DNA from 3 places in the Salipaludibacillus agaradhaerens genome. Region 3 is predicted to be linked to each of the others. Evidence: riboswitches for the same ligand, from Rfam matches in the RefSeq annotation. Region 3 holds a riboswitch; each other region holds the start of a gene.
What was found. A riboswitch is a leader RNA that binds a small molecule or an ion and turns the genes downstream of it on or off. The one in region 3 is predicted to bind thiamine pyrophosphate.
Positions count from the first base shown of each region.

Region 1 (5,841 bases), 140 kb from region 3:
TTTTGAAAAAACAATCAGCCTTTTTAAAAACGGTCATACAGTTGAGGAGATTGCCGAATTACGTCATATAAAAGAAACAACTGCAAAAAGTCACCTTTTACAAGCTGCTGAAGAAGGCTACGATGTAGATTTTTCTTCTCTCGTAGAAACGGAACATCTCCAATTGATCGAAGAGGCTGTAGATCGCATCGGCCTTGAAGATGGCCTAAAGCCTCTAAAAGAAGCTCTTCCAGAAGAAATCGATTATTTTACATTAAAAGTATATATTCAAGAGTATCTCATCCACTCTTAAGATAGAAGCATAGATTATGTCATTATCAAATCCAATCGGCGACTAAGTTAATGCCGATTGGATTTTTGTATAAACAGCTATTTTAGACAGCCATCTTCCTGAAAAAGCGGCTCTTGATAGTGAAAATTAGGTGATACAAGCTCGTCTTTGTAGTCTTGATGAAAAATATGGGTCGTAGCTGGAGATAGAGGTGGTATGAGCCAGCTCCATGTTCCTGTAAGGGGTCTACCGCTCGCTTTCTCACGCTTTTCAAATTGCTTGAACTGCTCAGCAGCCGTGTGATGATCGACGATACTGACACCTTTTTTTTGAAAGGAATGCAGCACGGCACGATTTAACTCTACTAATGCTTTGTCTTTCCATAACGATGAAGCCTTTGTCATATCAAACTCTAATTTCTCAGCCACGATAGGTAATAAATTATATCTTTGTTCATCAGCAAAGTTCCTCGCGCCGATTTCAGTCCCCATATACCAGCCGTTGAATGGCACTGTTGGATATTCGATCCCACCAATTTCAACCATCATGTCAGTAATAGCTGGCACGGCGTACCATTCTAACTGTAAGTCATTTAATTTATCTGTATCCGGGTGACTAATCGGCACTCGAAGTACCTCGTCCTCAGACAAATCACGCCATCTCACACTGCCATCACCCAATTTAATCACCAGTGGCAGAACATCAAAAGCTGATCCCTCTCCACGCCATCCTAGTGATTCGCATAAAGCTGTGAATGACTGCGACGCTGGATCACCTATTATATGTGGTCCGGCCTCATAACCTGCATAACGAACAAGCTGATGGTTGAGTATTCTCACAGGCTCTTCACCGTGTTTTCTTGGTGCAAAAAAGGTCATCATTGGTTTGATTTTACCACCGTTAGTTGCTAAGTGTAGATGTGTCGTTAATTCGTTAAAAACCGCTTCTTCGTCAGTACACAAACGGGCATCACGTACAGTAAGTGTATGCCAAAACAGACGACCGATACACTTATTAGCGTTTCGCCACGCCATTTTAGCCCCATGCTCTAGCTCTGTAAACGTATGTTCATAAAAATTCGTCTCTTGAATGTCTTGTTTTATCGTCATAAGACGCTCTTCTATTTTGTCCTCCATTCCTAACTCTTGATAGCATGTCCGAACAAACGCTTCCGCTTTTTTGAATAAATTTGTCATGATTGCCCTCACTTTTGTTATACTTTCTCAATTTTTTTGTTCCTCTAATTATTATTATGATAGTATAGAGATGATAGAAAAAACAATAGTTTAACCACTAGGGGTGCCTTCGGGCTGAGATAAGCGATTGCTTAATCCCTTTGAACCTGATCTGGAACAGCATGCCAGCGTAGGAAAGTGGAACGACTCTTTTCACCTTTCGTTCTGCGCGAACGGTTTTTTATGTTTCATTTTACTTCTAAAAGATGTAAAATAAGGAAAGGGGTTAGAAGATGTTACCTGTTAATGAATTACGAAACATTATTCAAGAAAAATCTCCGCTTATCCACAACATTACAAATGTGGTGGTAACAAATTTCACAGCAAATGGCCTTTATGCCCTCGGTGCCAGTCCTGTTATGGCATATGCTGAAGAAGAAGTAGCCGATATGGCCAGTGTGTCACAAGCGTTAGTCATTAATATTGGCACGTTAACTAAACCGGTTGTTAATGCCATGCTACTTGCTGGTAAAGCAGCAAATAAAGCGGGCGTTCCTATTATCCTTGATCCAGTAGGTGCTGGGGCGACACCTTATCGAACAGAAACGGTCCAACGATTATTAAACGAGCTTGATATTACGCTTATACGGGGTAATGCTAGCGAAATTGCTAACCTTTCAGACGAGAATGTCAAAATGAAAGGCGTCGATTCTACTGCTGAAGTAACTGATGCGGCTGAGATTGCAAAAAATGTTGCATTAAAATGGAAAACCGTGACGGCACTTACCGGAAAAACAGATGTCATTACCGATGGTCACATAACGTACACCGTTGAAAATGGTCATGCTCTTCAATCCAAAATTACGGGAGCTGGTTGTTTATTAAGTGCTGTCACAGGTGCTTTTATCGCTGTCCATGATAATGTCGTCGAAGCTGCCGCCGCTGCCATTGGCTTTTATGGGGTAGCCGCTGAACATGCTGCAACACGTCGTGACAATATGGGGCCTGGCCATTTTCAAATGCACTTTCTCGACGCCCTTTATGACTTAAAACCAGAAGATATTGAGCAACTCATCTCGATTCATTCTTAGGAGGACAACATAATGTTACCTAAAGCTCTTACGATTGCCGGCTCTGATAGCGGAGGCGGAGCGGGTATTCAAGCGGACCTTAAAACCTTTCAGGAACTTGACGTGTTTGGTATGAGTGCGATTACTGCCATTACCGCACAAAACAGTCAAGGTGTCAGCGGGGTGTATCCTGTCCCACCCGAAGGTATCTCGCAACAGATTACAGCTGTGGCGGATGATATTGGTGCTGATGCGGTTAAAACCGGCATGTTATTTGACGAACCGACGATTAAAATCGTTGCTGAAAAAGCCGCTAATTATAATTGGACAAATTTAGTTATTGATCCTGTCATGGTATCTACATCAGGAGCGAAACTTCTCCAAGACGATGCCATTGAGGCACTTAAAACACAACTATTTCCGTTAGCAACAATTATTACGCCAAACATTCCTGAAGCTTCAGAAATTACTGGTCGCTCCTTAACCACTTTGGAACAACGAAAAGAAGCAGCCAGAATGATGTACGAGATGGGAGCTCGTGCCGTATTAATTAAAGGCGGTCATCATCTTGATGAAACTAAAATTGTTGACCTCTTGTATGATGGAACGACTTATGTTTACTTATCAGTTCCACGACTCAACACCCGTCATACCCACGGGACTGGCTGTACATATGCCGCCGCAATTACAGCTCATTTAGCTAAAGGTCTCCCTTTAATAGACGCTGTTAAAGAAGCGAAGACATTTATCCATGTAGCGATTAAACATGGTTTTGCTGTTGGCAAAGGGCCTGGCCCGACGAATCACGCTGCCCCACGTTTCTACAATGAACCATTACATGAATTGGAGGTGATCACTGAATGAGCGTGTACACACAAGATGACGTCAATTCTCGCTTACGTCTTTATTTCATTTGCGGTAGCACGAATGTGAATCGTCCACTTCCAACAATTTTACGAGAAGCGATTTCAGGTGGTATTACAATGTTTCAATTTCGCGAAAAAGGTACAAACAGTCTGACTGGGGACAAAAAACTGGCATTAGCCTGTGAATTACAAGCGATTTGCCAAGAACATCACATCCCCTTTATTATTAATGACGATGTAGCATTGGCTATTAAGCTTAATGCAGATGGCATCCATGTGGGACAAGGTGATGAAAGCGCCGCTTCCGTTCGAGAGAAAATTGGGAGAGACAAGATTCTTGGTGTATCTGCCAACACGTTAGCCGATGCAAAACAAGCCATAAAAGACGGGGCAACCTATATTGGGACTGGTCCTATGTATGAGACCTCTTCAAAAGATGATGCAGATGACGTATGTGGACCTGAGAGAATTAAAGAATTCCGGCAAAGAGGGTTGACTATTCCTATCGTTGCCATAGGTGGCATCACAGCTGATAACACTCCTCCTATACTAGCAGCAGGTGCCAACGGCGTGTCTGTCATTTCGGCCATAGCCGGGGCATCCTCACCAGCTGAAGCTGCCGCTAGATTCAACAAAGCAATTGTTAACAAATTTTAATACTACCAAAAGTTTCGTGTGAAAACATATCATTAAACAACGTTAGGAGGGGATTTTATTGGATATTGGCAAAAGAATTAGGTTTTATCGGCAATTAAAGGGACTTACACAGACAGATTTGTGTAAAGGCATCGTCTCACCTTCTCATTATAGTAATATAGAAAGTGGACGATATGACGCCTCCTACGATATACTAAGGTTGCTAGCGTTGCGTTTAAAAGTTCCTACCGATTACTTCACCCATCATGATCATTACTCTATGCGAGTGGAAAAATTATTAGGTGCTTACCAACTTTCGTTAGAGAGCTCTTTAGCTGATGCAGAAGCTTTTCACACTAAACATGAACAAGATTTTGCATTTATTCCGTCGTTAGAGCAAGAATTACAATACCTTTTAATCCAATGTAACCACGCTTTAAGAAGATTTGATCTAGAAGAAGCAGATAGCATTTACAAACATATTTCTTTTTACATGGAAGATTTTGATGAAAAGAATCTATCAAAATCAACGCGTTTTCATTACCATTTTATTAATGGGCTTAAGTATTATTTAAGCGGGGACTACTCTAAAAGCTATTATTATTATTTAAATGCTTTAAAACATGTTTCTCGTGATATGGATACAGCTAAAACGAAATTCAACTGTGCTCAACTTTTTTATGTAATGAATGATTATTATCGTGCTTTATTTTATATCAATGAAGCGAAGGAAATTTTTGAGAATGTCAATCAGATTTCTAAAACAATCGATTGCCACACGGTAAAAGGACAGATTTTGATAGAATTGAAAGAATATGATCAAGCACATCATGCGCTAAATAAAGGATTGTCGATTGCCCGTGATCACAATTATGTGAGAGAAGAAGCGGATTTACTACATACACTCGGCATGCTTCAGGTGGATGAAAAAGATTATCTTTCTAGTATTGCATCTTTTAAACAAAGTCTTGCTATAAGAGAACGAGAGATTAAGAAGAACAATGGCAATTTCGTGCCTAACCATAGCTACTATTCATATCACTGGTTAGTTCAAACACATTTATTAGCGGGGAAATATCATGAGATGCGCGAATATTTAAATAAAGCTGATGACTACTGCTTCTCTGAACACCATTATTACCAATTACTCGTTTATGAAGCAAAGTTAGACTACGCACTCGGTAATGAAAAAGCTTATGAAGAAAAAACTGACAAAGCTTTAAGTTACCTTTACAATAATAAACTTTGGCGATTTGTTGAAGATGCCGTTACTGACTTTAGTCAGTATTATTCTAAAAAAAGGCAGTATAAAAAAGCAAATGAATATTTGCGCATGGAAGTCGATGTTTACAAAAAATCTTATGTGAGGAGAGATTAACATGAAAAAGAAATTAGCTGTATTATTAACTGTTGTGGTTCTTGTTGGAGGTGCCCTTTCTCTAACGGCACAAACTGAACAATTTGATTCCACACATACAAGACAAGCTCCAATCGTAGCTTAATAGAAAAAGGCACCCGACATCCGGGTGCTTTTTCTATTTGTGTTACTTGCTTCAGCGCCCAGTGAAGTATCTTCTTTAGCCGATACTTCAGTCAGTGCGTTTAAATCTCTATCCTAATTTGTTAATGGTTTAATTAGCTCGCTAATTTACCACAGATAACAACCGTCCGTAAAGCTCCCGGCTCATAATAGAGTGGAGAGCTAACTCTATTTAGCCGGGAGAGAAAGGTGCTAATGACCTGATTAACTCGGGCCAACAGGATGTTGGTCACACAAGCGTTTTCGCAGGACGCGAAGACGTTAGCTTGTGTTCCTTATCAGT
Region 1 is NZ_KV917378.1:1,618,725-1,624,565, forward strand. Features, by position in the region: gene recQ (DNA helicase RecQ) at 1-292, shown strand, start outside; gene BK581_RS07785 (nitric oxide synthase oxygenase) at 370-1,467, opposite strand; TPP riboswitch at 1,557-1,660, shown strand; gene thiM (hydroxyethylthiazole kinase) at 1,740-2,537, shown strand; gene thiD (bifunctional hydroxymethylpyrimidine kinase/phosphomethylpyrimidine kinase) at 2,550-3,380, shown strand; gene thiE (thiamine phosphate synthase) at 3,377-4,039, shown strand; gene BK581_RS07805 (helix-turn-helix domain-containing protein) at 4,098-5,396, shown strand; gene BK581_RS20435 (hypothetical protein) at 5,398-5,520, shown strand.
Region 1: another riboswitch for thiamine pyrophosphate. It lies ahead of thiM (hydroxyethylthiazole kinase); the one in region 3 lies ahead of thiD (bifunctional hydroxymethylpyrimidine kinase/phosphomethylpyrimidine kinase).

Region 2 (5,841 bases), 390 kb from region 3:
GATCATTTACAATAATCTTGTCTAACTGGATGCCCGCTTGCAGCATATGATCTATGCAGTGAGACAGATCCTTCGCTGAAGTTGCTTTTTCTCTTAAATGAAAGTAATCAACATACGAATCAATTAAAGTAGCTTTTTCCACAAATTTTGTTAACGGCATTTTCCCATTTGAAATGACATGGATCTCGTTATTTATTAATGTCTTTTTCATATAAGCTGCCAGTCTTTCATTACAGGTGAATAATTGGCTTGCTGTAAATGTTCTTTGACTTCTTTCACAGATCGCTCATCAGAGATGTCAAATTGACTTTGTGTAACATCAGGTTCAGAATATCCGCCTACTACTGTCGAGGACTCTGCTGACATTTTTGTAACCCCAAGTGGAATCAAATTATTTCGCAATGTTGCTCGCTCTCTTGTAGAAAGGGTAATGCCAGCCCTCGGTAAAAATAATCTTGCTGCCACAATAGCTTGAACTAAATGTTTGTCGGTAATCATCACTTTCGGTTTATAGCTTCCTGCATGAGGGCGAAGCCTAGGAAATGAGACACTTACTTCTGTTTCAGGAAAGGTTTGTTGAAGGTATGCTGCATGGAGCCCTGTTATAAAGCACTCTTTTCGCCACTCATCAAGCCCAAGTAAAGCACCAATATTGACTGTCCTCATACCAGCAGCTGCTGCCCGTTCAGGTGTTTGCAAACGATAACGGAAATCTCTTTTTGGTCCAGCAGTATGAATCTCACTGTAAACCTTCTCATCATAAACTTCTTGATAAACGGTAACACCATCTATCCCTGCTTTCACTAATTTCTGATAATCTAACGTGTCCATCGGTTGAATTTCAATTGAGATAGACGCAAAATAGTCTTTTAAAATTGACATGCTTTCTATTAAATACGCCACTGAAGAATGATTTCTAGACTCTCCAGATAATAAAATAATGTGTTGAATTCCTCTATCGGAAATGATCTCTGCTTCTTTTCTTACTTCATCCATCGTCAGACGTCTTCGAGGAAAAGAATTATCTACACTAAAACTACAATATTTACAAATATTCACACAGTAGTCAGACAAATATAATGGTTGAAAAAGCAACATCGTTTTACCAAAATGCTGAACAGTTAACTGATGTGCTTTCTGAGCCATAACTTCTAAGTACGCTTCTGCCGCAGGAGACAGAAGTTTTAAAAAATCATGTTCATCTATTCTTGATTTAGTTAAAATCGTCTCAATCTCACTGGGAGATATTGATGCGAGATGATCAGCGATAGGCAACCCTTTTAAGTGTTGTAGTTTGTCATAAAAACTCACAATATGTCTCCTCTCTCCTGTTTTTTAAGAGCCATTTTCACAATACATACCACTAAATGTTTTTCGCCATTAGCTCTTCAGACAGTCAGCTGATCCTTCGGGGCATCATCTTTTACTGGATGCCTTTTTAGAGTGTGTGCAGAGACGATATAGCACGTTAGGCTTGTTCACGTTAAGATTTCAATTCTGCCGTTCATATAGCTTAATCTCATATTTGCCTCTTCATTTTTACAGGGAGCGATAATTTTTTAATCTAAAAACCCTGTTAATGGTGACGAAGCTTGAGCTTTTAAAGAGGTAGAGCCAAAACCTGATAAATAGCTTATCCTCCCTGCTTTAACTGCTAAATCAAATGCTCGCGCCATCTGAACTGGATCACCTGCTGTAGCAATTGCCGTATTAACAAGAACAGCATCAGCTCCCATTTCCATCGCCTCTGCAGCTTCTGATGGCTTTCCAATACCTGCATCCACAATAATTGGTACTGACAATTCATCAATCATCATTTGGATCATCTCTTTCATACGGAGTCCTCTATTGGACCCTATTGGTGATCCTAAGGGCATAACAACTTCGGCTCCCGCTTCTATCATTCTCTTACCTGCCATCAAATCAGGACTCATATAGGGTAGGACCACAAATCCCTCCTTTACTAAAGTATCTGTCGCCTTTAACGTCTCCTGGTTATCAGGTAATAAATATTTCTGATCTGAAATGACCTCAATCTTCACCCAATTTCCTAAGCCAGAAGCTCTCGCAAGCCTTGCGATTCTTATTGCTTCTTCCGCAGTTCGAGCACCTGACGTATTAGGCATCAGTATGATATTATCTGGTATTAATCTAACGATATCCTCTTCCTCGTTTTCAAAATTCACCCGTCTCATTGCTACAGTTACAACTTGAGTAGCTGCATGCTTAATCGCTTCCTCCATAACACGATGATCCCCATACTTGCCCGTGCCTAGAAACAAACGATTCTTAAGTTTTTTTCCACCAATAATTAGCGTGTCTTCATTCGTCATCGTTATATCACCATCCTTAATTTACTGCATTAAAAAAAGCGCCCTTGCAAAAAGGTGCGCTTAAATAAACATTAAACTCTTAAACTAACGTCTATTAAGCTTCCCTCCGCTGGTATTACCCATTTCAGGTTCAAAGAGTTGGAAAAATTCCTCTCAGCCGTCCTGTAGAACGGCACCCCTAGCTAGTAAATCTATTCATTTAAGTATGGAAAAAAAAATAAGTTCTACTGTTCAAAAAGATCTTCTTCAGTGATTCTTTTTAGAAATTGACTACTTTCTGACTCGTCCATCTCTAAATCAATTTCTTGTCCCGGCTGGAGAGACAATGCCAAAACACCTAAAAGACTTTTTGCATCAATCACCCAGTGATCTTTTTTTATAATAACCTTTCCGGAGACTTGACTGGCTTGGTTGACAAAAAAGCTTGCAGACTCAGCAAAAATAGGCTTTTTAACTGTTAACTTCATCCTTACACCTCCGTTCTGTTCTGCTCACATTATATCCAAAATTTGCCCAGATGCCAAGTGGAATTTTCCAATTGTATCTAATATTTAACCCTTTCTCAGCTAAAGTTTGATATGATGACATTAATAAGTCCATATGTATGAGGAATTTTTCTGTTATAACTTTTATTCCCACCCAGTGACTGACAAATATAAACATCGCTCCTTCATTCATGAGATTTCTTACACTTTCCTTGATAAGCGATAATAACGCAGTTTTCCTCTCCTATCATAAAACGAACCTTTAATCAGTGGGTGTATTGGTTCTTTCCCCACCAATTTGTAGTTGAGTCAATCAGGACTCTAGCGGCCGTTAGCTACCGCTAAATATATTTATCTCCCCTCTCATTTTTGAAGCGGGGGTTTTACGGACGATTATCTCTGATAAATTGAATGAAAGGATGACTTATCAACATGGAACTCATGCCTCAATCATTAAGAGAACATTTTAGACAAAAGAAAGCAAAGTTATTAGACATGAATAATTTTGTTTCAGCTGCTATTACAGTACCATTTATCGAACGGGACAATGAACTACATCTTGTATTTCAAATTCGATCACAACATGTTTCTCAGCCAGGGGAAATTTGTTTTCCTGGGGGAAAAGTAGAAGAGGGTGATACCTCTCTCAAGGAAACCGCTGTGAGAGAGTTAACCGAAGAATTAGGAATAGAAGAAAATAATGTGAGTATAATGGGGGAACTTGACTATATCGTCACACCTTTTAAATTAATCGTTTATCCTTTTTCAGGTATTATCTCTTCAGAAGCAACCTTCCAAGTGAGTAAAAAAGAGGTGGAAGATATTATTATAGCACCTGTAAGTGAATTACTAGTATTACCACGAGAAGAACATTATATAAGATTAAGTTTAAAGCCTGATAACAGCTTTCCTTATCATCTTATTCCAGAAGGAGAAAATTACAAATGGCGCACAGGTTACGTTACAGAACACTTTTATAACTATAATGGCCATATCATTTGGGGGTTGACTGCGAGAATTTTAACACATGTACTTGACGAGATAAAAGAAGCTAATACGTAACTAACTATATCCTAAACGGTAGCAATCAACTAAATTATTTACTGACTCAAAAAAGCATTTCGTACAATGGATTAAAAACTATGAAAACGAGTCTATCCTTTATGAAGGATAAACTCGTGGTAGGATCTATCTATTTATTAAGCTAGTCCTCTTCCTTCAAGAGCAACTGTTGCGTTTTAACTGCTACACCATGTAGGGAAACCGATAAGACTAACAATCCACCTACAGCTGCTAACAGCCAACCTTGTGACATTACTGCTTGTTTGGGCAAAACAGTACCGATCATCAAAAAACCAGAAAGGGCAATTAATATAAAAGCAAAGCGACGGTAATCGTCAACTTTATCTTTCAATTGCTTTATTTGACTGTCTGTCATGCTATTCACCTCAATCAACTTCAAGATTGTTTTAAACTAGATTAAGTATAACATGACAAAACAGTCGCTTACTCTTGTAATTTTTCCCTCTATTATTTTACGCCTTTACTTCTGGGAACACCGTAATTCTTCCAGCATTAGCATAACCATTTTGGCTGAATGGACTGACGCTTTAACGAGAAACTGATCGTACGATACTTTTGCATCTTTTCCTGCAATATCAGATAAAGATCTAATAATAACAAAAGGGGTTTGAAATTGGTGACACACTTGAGCAATTGCTCCAGCTTCCATTTCAGAGCAATAAGGATTGTTAAAACGTTGACGAATATCCTCTACTCTATCATGATCACTCATAAAAGAATCGCCTGATAATATAAGACCTTTCGCTGATTGTACACCTATTTCTGAAGCACACTCTTCTGCTACAGCAATAAGTTTTTCATCTGGTTCATAAAAGGCGGGCATACGCGGAACTTGTCCAAATTCATAACCAAAGACGGTTGCATCTACATCATTGTAACGAACCTGAGTCGAAATAACGATATCACCTACAGCCATCCCTTGATGGAAACCTCCAGCTGACCCTGTATTAATAATCATATCTGGAAAATAGAGTTGATTCATTAACGTTGTACTTATTGCTGCGTTCACCTTACCTATACCAGATTTTGACAACACAATTTCAACGTTATTTAGCCGGCCTAAAAAGAACTCACAACCGGCAATAACCGCTTCATCAACTATTGTCATTTTCGATTTTAACAATTCTACTTCTTCTTCCATGGCACCTATAATTCCAATCCGCATTTTAACATCCTTTCTTTTCACTATCATCCCTTTATATCATATATGATGCTCTACAACTGAACAAGTCATTTTACGTCACACCTTATTTTTCTCACTTAAAGTTTTTTATACATTGGAAAATACCGATATAGCTTCTCTTTTTAAAATCGTTCATATTTGCTACTATATAATCAAACATATATTAGTTTCAGAATGGAGAATAAACATGATTTTTCAACCCGATAGTCTAAAAGATAAAGTGGAATTTTTTGAATCTGGTTCGCTTATTGAGTTAGAAAAGTATATTACTAAAAAAATTGAAGAGAATCAGGCTCTCATGCTTGAAGTACATCACGTTTCACATAACGTGACTTTTACACCCACAGGAAAAAAATTTTACACAGCTGTTATCCATTTTAAACAGCCTTCAAAATAGGTAAAGAAAAGATCAAGGAGACACCTCCTTGATCTTTTCTTAATTATTAATGTATGGATTTGAATTTTTCTTTTCAACAGAGACAGGCATCCAACCTTCATTTTCAACCCACGAGAGCGTCACTTCATACGGACTATGCCTATTCTCTGACGTACTGACAGTCCCAACAGCTGTTTGGTGATCTCCACCATTCCCAATATACCACACCGTCATGTCATTTTCACTTAGCCCTGTGGCATATTGTAAAGCACGCGTCATTTCATCCCAGTTCACATGGCTTTTTTCATAAACAGCTGTGAAAGGCTCTTCCTGAACCGTTCCAATTGGTCCCCATTCGCCATCCTCACTATTGTCATTAGC
Region 2 is NZ_KV917378.1:1,089,356-1,095,196, forward strand. Features, by position in the region: gene tenI (thiazole tautomerase TenI) at 1-211, opposite strand, end outside; gene thiH (2-iminoacetate synthase ThiH) at 208-1,311, opposite strand; gene BK581_RS05250 (thiazole synthase) at 1,560-2,333, opposite strand; TPP riboswitch at 2,418-2,523, opposite strand; gene BK581_RS05255 (HPr family phosphocarrier protein) at 2,558-2,800, opposite strand; gene BK581_RS05265 (NUDIX hydrolase) at 3,251-3,880, shown strand; gene BK581_RS05270 (YrhC family protein) at 4,023-4,256, opposite strand; gene mtnN (5'-methylthioadenosine/S-adenosylhomocysteine nucleosidase) at 4,362-5,066, opposite strand; gene BK581_RS05280 (DUF2536 family protein) at 5,272-5,481, shown strand; gene BK581_RS05285 (YrrS family protein) at 5,521-5,841, opposite strand, start outside.
Region 2: another riboswitch for thiamine pyrophosphate. It lies ahead of BK581_RS05250 (thiazole synthase); the one in region 3 lies ahead of thiD (bifunctional hydroxymethylpyrimidine kinase/phosphomethylpyrimidine kinase).

Region 3 (5,841 bases):
AACATGAAAAAAGGAGGTAGGGAAATGCCTCATTTTCCTCTCATTTTGATAAGTGCTGTTATTTGTGTAGGGGCTTTAGTGGCAACATTGATGATCGGCATGAAACCAGAAGACAAAAACTATCGAAAACATACTAAAAATCGTATGATTATCTTATCAAGTATATATGTGGTCACGTTCGTACCAGCGCTCGTATTTACTATTCTTTATTTCTTTTTTATGCGTTGACGATTTTTATGTGAATTAACTGAGAGTATGGTATTGTAAACCATTATACCTCTTGTTTGTTAGGTGTAGAGTTGACATTATAAGTTAGTATGTTTAATCAACTACATATTAGAGCTTCAGTTTTAAACCTTCGTGCGTAGCTTTAAAACCTAGCTTCTCATAAAAGCGCAGAGCATCGGGACGTTGTTTATCCGTTGTCAATTGAACTAAATGGCATTTCCTTTCTTCTGCGCGCTTTATAGCCCAGTGAATAAGTTCTGTCCCTACACCTTTATTTCGAGTTGATGCGTCAGTTCTAACCCCTTCAATAGTGGCTCTCCATCCCCCTTGATGCGTTATATATGGGGTAAATGTGATTTGCATAACCCCGATAATGTCATTTTTTATACAAGCTATAATTAATTCATTATTTGGATCGGTTGTAATAGCATGAAATGCTTTAAGGTAACTTTCGGGAAGGGGGTGCTCGTTTCGCTCTCTTTGCCTACCTAATACATCGTCTGAAAGCATGGCCACAATTCTAGGCAAATCCTGTTCTTTGGCAGTTCGAAACGTTATGCTTTTAGTCATTGCAAAGCCTCCTCCATAGTGTGTTTCTTTAATAATTGAGTAGAAATAAAAGAATATAACTTCTTTTGTAAATAGTTGCTTGTTTTTAATCATAGTTTCTTAATATAAGGTTTAGTCCACAATGTAGTAATGCTGACAGTTATTTTTTACAGCGATTTCATAATGAGGTTTTTAAAGTATAACACGTCTAATATGAAATAGATTTCATTATATGCGGATGATAAAAAGTCACTGAAACGTAAGGCGGCGCCCTCCTGAGGAGGAAGCGCAGTCTGAAGTGAAGTCACATTCATTATTTGAACTTTCTATTTTATTTTCAATGATGAGATTCATTCAGTTATAGATGATGTTTATTATCTGATAAAAGCTGTATCACAATTTGCAAGAGCATCCTTTAACCAACGGGGATGCATCGTAAGTAAGTTTTGTGGAAGCTTGTTAGGATCATAGAATTGTACGGCAAGTGATTCATCAGAATGGCATTGTAGTTCTCCCCCAATTATTTCTGCAAGAAAACAAGTTGTAATAAAATGAACAGATTTCCCGTTAGGGTAGTTGAAAACTTGTGATGCCGGATCTGAATATACACCGATAAGCTTCTTAATTGTTACGTCTAAGTTAGTTTCTTCTTTCACTTCTCTGACAGCGGCCTCTGTCACAGTTTCTCCTATTTCTATATGTCCAGATGGAATGCCCCACAACCCCACGTCAGCCCGCTTCTGCAAAAGGACGTGGTTCTCTTCATTTAAAATAATAACAGCAACACCAGCTCTTAATTCATCGATGTGATGCATAAACTTAACGCCTCCTTTTAAATATAAAAAACGAGAAGAAAGGTTTACAGCGCATACTAAATACACTGAACCTTTCCCCTCGGACCTTTTATGTCAATAGGTGCCTTTTACATACGTAAAAGATGTAGACCTCGGTCACAGACCTATTTACTAGCGGAACCCTATCTACAGTTTTCCAGTTCTTCAATAATAGTTATGACATTGTTAACTGTTTACTATTTTATACTCTAAAAGGAAAAAAATAAAGGGATTTCAAGGAAAAAAACTTAAATGATTGATTTGAAAACATTTTTTACTTTTTTTAGTATAAGTAGTATAATGTAAGAAACAGAGAAAATTAGTATAAAAATGGGTGATAAATTAGTATGGAGTCAAGTTCATTACTGAGAGCATAGGAGGATAATAGATATAGATTGACAGATTATTATACATAATTAAAAAGTTAATGTTGCGGGGGAACGATATAGTTGAGAAGGTAAAACCTGACCCTTTGAACCTGATTACAGTTAATACTGACGTAGGGAGCAATTACATAAACCGTATGTATTGCAGCGCTTTCTACTATGACTATTAGGAAGCGTTTTTTAATATTTGTTTGCATCTATTTAAAATATTTGAGGAGGCTTTTAATATGAAAACAGTGCTTAGTATCGCTGGCTCCGATTGCAGTGGTGGCGCAGGAATTCAAGCAGATTTAAAAACATTTTCAGCTCATGGAGTTTTTGGGATGAGTGCTATCGTATCAGTCGTTGCTGAGAATACGAGCCGGGTCATTGATATACAGGATGTAACGCCTGATATGATTGAGAAGCAAATTGATGCTGTCTTTGAAGATATTGGGACAGATGCTGTCAAAATAGGGATGTTATCGACACCGCAGTGCATGAAAGCTGTTGCCAAAAAACTGATAGAATATTCACCGCGTAATGTTGTTATAGATCCTGTTATGTATGCAAAGAATGGCGCACCATTAATGGATCCTAATGCGGTAGAGACGTTGATTGACGTCGTTATTCCCCATGCAGATATATTAACGCCAAATATCCCTGAAGCAGAAAAAATAGCTAATGAAAAAGTGACGAATACGGCTGATATGGAGACTGTTGCCAGAAAAATTCACCACATGGGGTGTAAAAATGTTCTTGTCAAAGGTGGTCATGCTATGGGAGATGCTTTGGATGTGTTGTTTGACGGCGAATCATGCTATCACTTTAAAACACGTAGAATTGAAACGAAAAACACCCATGGAACGGGTTGCACTTTTTCTTCTGCAATCGCCTCTAATCTGGCGCTGGGAATGCCAGTAAATCAGGCGGTAGAACTAGCAAAAGAGTATGTGACGACAGCTATTGCCAACTCACTTGCTATTGGAAAAGGAAATGGTCCAACACATCATTTTTACGATTTATATAAAAATGGCCTTAAAGCGACTAAAAATGAAAGCTTAAAATAATGCGAACTAATCATCAACTTAACCCTTTGAATGGCTTCTAGTAGCTTATGAATCAAAAATTCAGTAGTAAGGAGACATGTTATATGGGAAAAAAAATATTTTTAGCAGCTCCGTTTAAAAGCTTAGTAGATAAAGAGACATCCATACTTGAAACTAACATGAAAAAGCGACTTATAGATTTAATAAATTATTTGGAGGATTTAGGATATGAGGTTCATAATGCCCATAAACGAGAATTATGGGGAAAGGAGTTTATGACGCCAGAACAGTGTACAAAAATCGACTATGATGAAATAGAAAGTTGTGACATTTTTATCGCTTTTCCAGGACTTCCAGCCTCTCCAGGGACCCATATTGAGATCGGATGGGCATCGGCATTTAATAAAAAAATGATCCTGTTATTGTTTGAAGATCTGGAGAATTACGCATACTTAGTAAGGGGATTGCACACTGTCTCAGACGTTAATTATATCGTCTATAGTGAAGAAGATTCTTATATGGACAGATTAGATGCGCTTATAAAGGAGATAGAAAATAATGAAGTTCAGTCACTTTGAAGAGGCTTACCTTCACACCATGGATCAAGTCTATTATTCTCCTGAGTATGAGAATAATCCGAGAGGATTTAAAAGTAAAGAACGATTAAATTGTTCATTTGAAATTAAGAATCCCATTGAACGAGTATGTTATAAACCATCTCGCCAAGAAAATATAATCTTCAATTTTGCTGAGGCTCTTTGGTATTTATCAGGAAGCAATAAGTTGGATTTTATTAGTTATTACGCTAGCAATATCGCAAAGTATTCTGCTGATGGTGAGATATTGACTGGGACTGCTTACGGTCCGAAACTGTTTTCATTTGGAGAGAACAAGATCAATCAATGGGAAAGGTTAATTAACGTATTAATAGAGGATAAAGATACGAAACGTGGGTTTATTCAAATATTTGATGCAAATGAAGATATTTTTTTACGCAATATTGATGTGTCATGTACGATAGGCTTACAATTTTTTCAAAGAGAGAATGACTTGCATTTATGTACTTTTATGAGAGCGAATGATGCGTTTCGAGGTATTGTAAGCGATATATTCTCGTTTACATTTATTCAAGAAATGATGGCGACGCAATTAGGTTTAAACACTGGTAAATACTATCACAATGTGGCGACGATGCATATATATGAGCCCGACAATCCAAAGGTTGAGAGTGTGTTATCAGATGAAACGAATACTTGTCAGTTGAATTATTCATTTCCGTCTATGCCACACAAAAATAATTGGGAGGATTTGAGGACAGTTATTGAATATGAAGCATTATTAAGAAACAGGGAACTGGCATTATCAAAGGAACAGATTGATGCTATAGAGATTGACGAGTATTGGAAACAGCTCATCACGTTGTTTGCTATCTATCAAAGCATCTATTATTCAAAAAAAATAGACGCACAGTTGTACCATACTCTGTTACCGATCTATCAATATTTTGTTAAAAATAAATGGGCAAGTCTTTTATAGGAGGATGAGATCATGGGGACGTCATGGAAATCATCAGATGTCACGGAAAAATTTAATGACTATAATGACATGCTTGAAGATATATTAGGGTTTCAAGTATTATTCGACGAAATAAAAGAAAGCAGCCAAGCCCATCATATACTTGATTATGGATGTGGGCCAGGGAAAGTAGCTGAACGATTAGCTGGACTTAACGAAAATTACCAAATCGTAGCTGTAGATGAGTCTAAAGGTATGGTAGACATTGCAAAAAATTATCGCCATAAAGAAAATATTGATTACCGGCTTATAGCCAATGATAATTTAAGTTTTTTACAGGATAACTCAATGGATATTGTGATCATTTGCTTTGTGTTTATAAATATATCGAGTGAAGAGCGGATAGGAAACGTCATTAAAGAAATTTACAGAGTTTTAAAACCTTCTGGAAAATTACTGATTTTAGATTCTAACCCAAATGCGATCGGCTATGAATTCTCAACATTTAGAAATGGTGTAAAAGGCAAGACCTATAAAAACGGTGATAAGAAACAACAATTTTTGCATATTTTAAATAGGCCTGACTTAGTTCTAGATGACTATTATTGGACACGAGAGTTTTACATGTCAGTTTTAGAGGAGGCGAGATTTAGCGAAATTGGTACATGTGAACCGACGATTGAGACGCTCACAGCTAGGAAAGTGGAACAGGCTAAACAGAAATACAATGTCACAGAATGGGGAGATGAAAAAGATCAAGCCCCCTTTATTATTTTTAAAGCGAAGAAAACGGACATGTAGCTAATAGATGTAAATTTAAAGGAGGATATATGATGAACAGGCTTTTATCTATAAAGGGAAAAATAGCTTCCATCATGAGTATACTCGTTTTCACAAGTATTTTTAGCTATTCGAGTCACGTTTACGGAGATGGCCAACTTACAGAAACGGAAGAGTTAGATTCATTGACTGTAGCTTTATATCCTTATGTGCCAGATTTGGAAAGGTTCGAAAAGGCGGTTGCCGAAGAATGGGCTACCGTTCAACCAGATGTGGCATTGAATTTTGTAGATTGGGATGGATATTCTTCGGATCCATATGAGGATTTAGATGTGTTTGTTTTTGATGCGATATACCTTTCTCATTTTATTGAGGAAGACTATTTGATGCCACTTACACATGATGAGATTGATGAAAGTTCAGATATTTTATCATTCGCATTAGATGGCGTCACAGTTAATGATCATGTTTATGCAATTCCACAGATCGTGTGCACGAACTTGTTATACACAAGAGCAGATG
Region 3 is NZ_KV917378.1:1,478,370-1,484,210, reverse strand. Features, by position in the region: gene BK581_RS07220 (hypothetical protein) at 25-228, shown strand; gene BK581_RS07215 (GNAT family N-acetyltransferase) at 337-798, opposite strand; gene BK581_RS07210 (NUDIX domain-containing protein) at 1,152-1,592, opposite strand; TPP riboswitch at 2,035-2,133, shown strand; gene thiD (bifunctional hydroxymethylpyrimidine kinase/phosphomethylpyrimidine kinase) at 2,224-3,045, shown strand; gene BK581_RS07200 (TIR domain-containing protein) at 3,129-3,602, shown strand; gene BK581_RS07195 (thymidylate synthase) at 3,583-4,560, shown strand; gene BK581_RS07190 (class I SAM-dependent methyltransferase) at 4,573-5,340, shown strand; gene bcmE (thiamine pyridinylase) at 5,370-5,841, shown strand, end outside.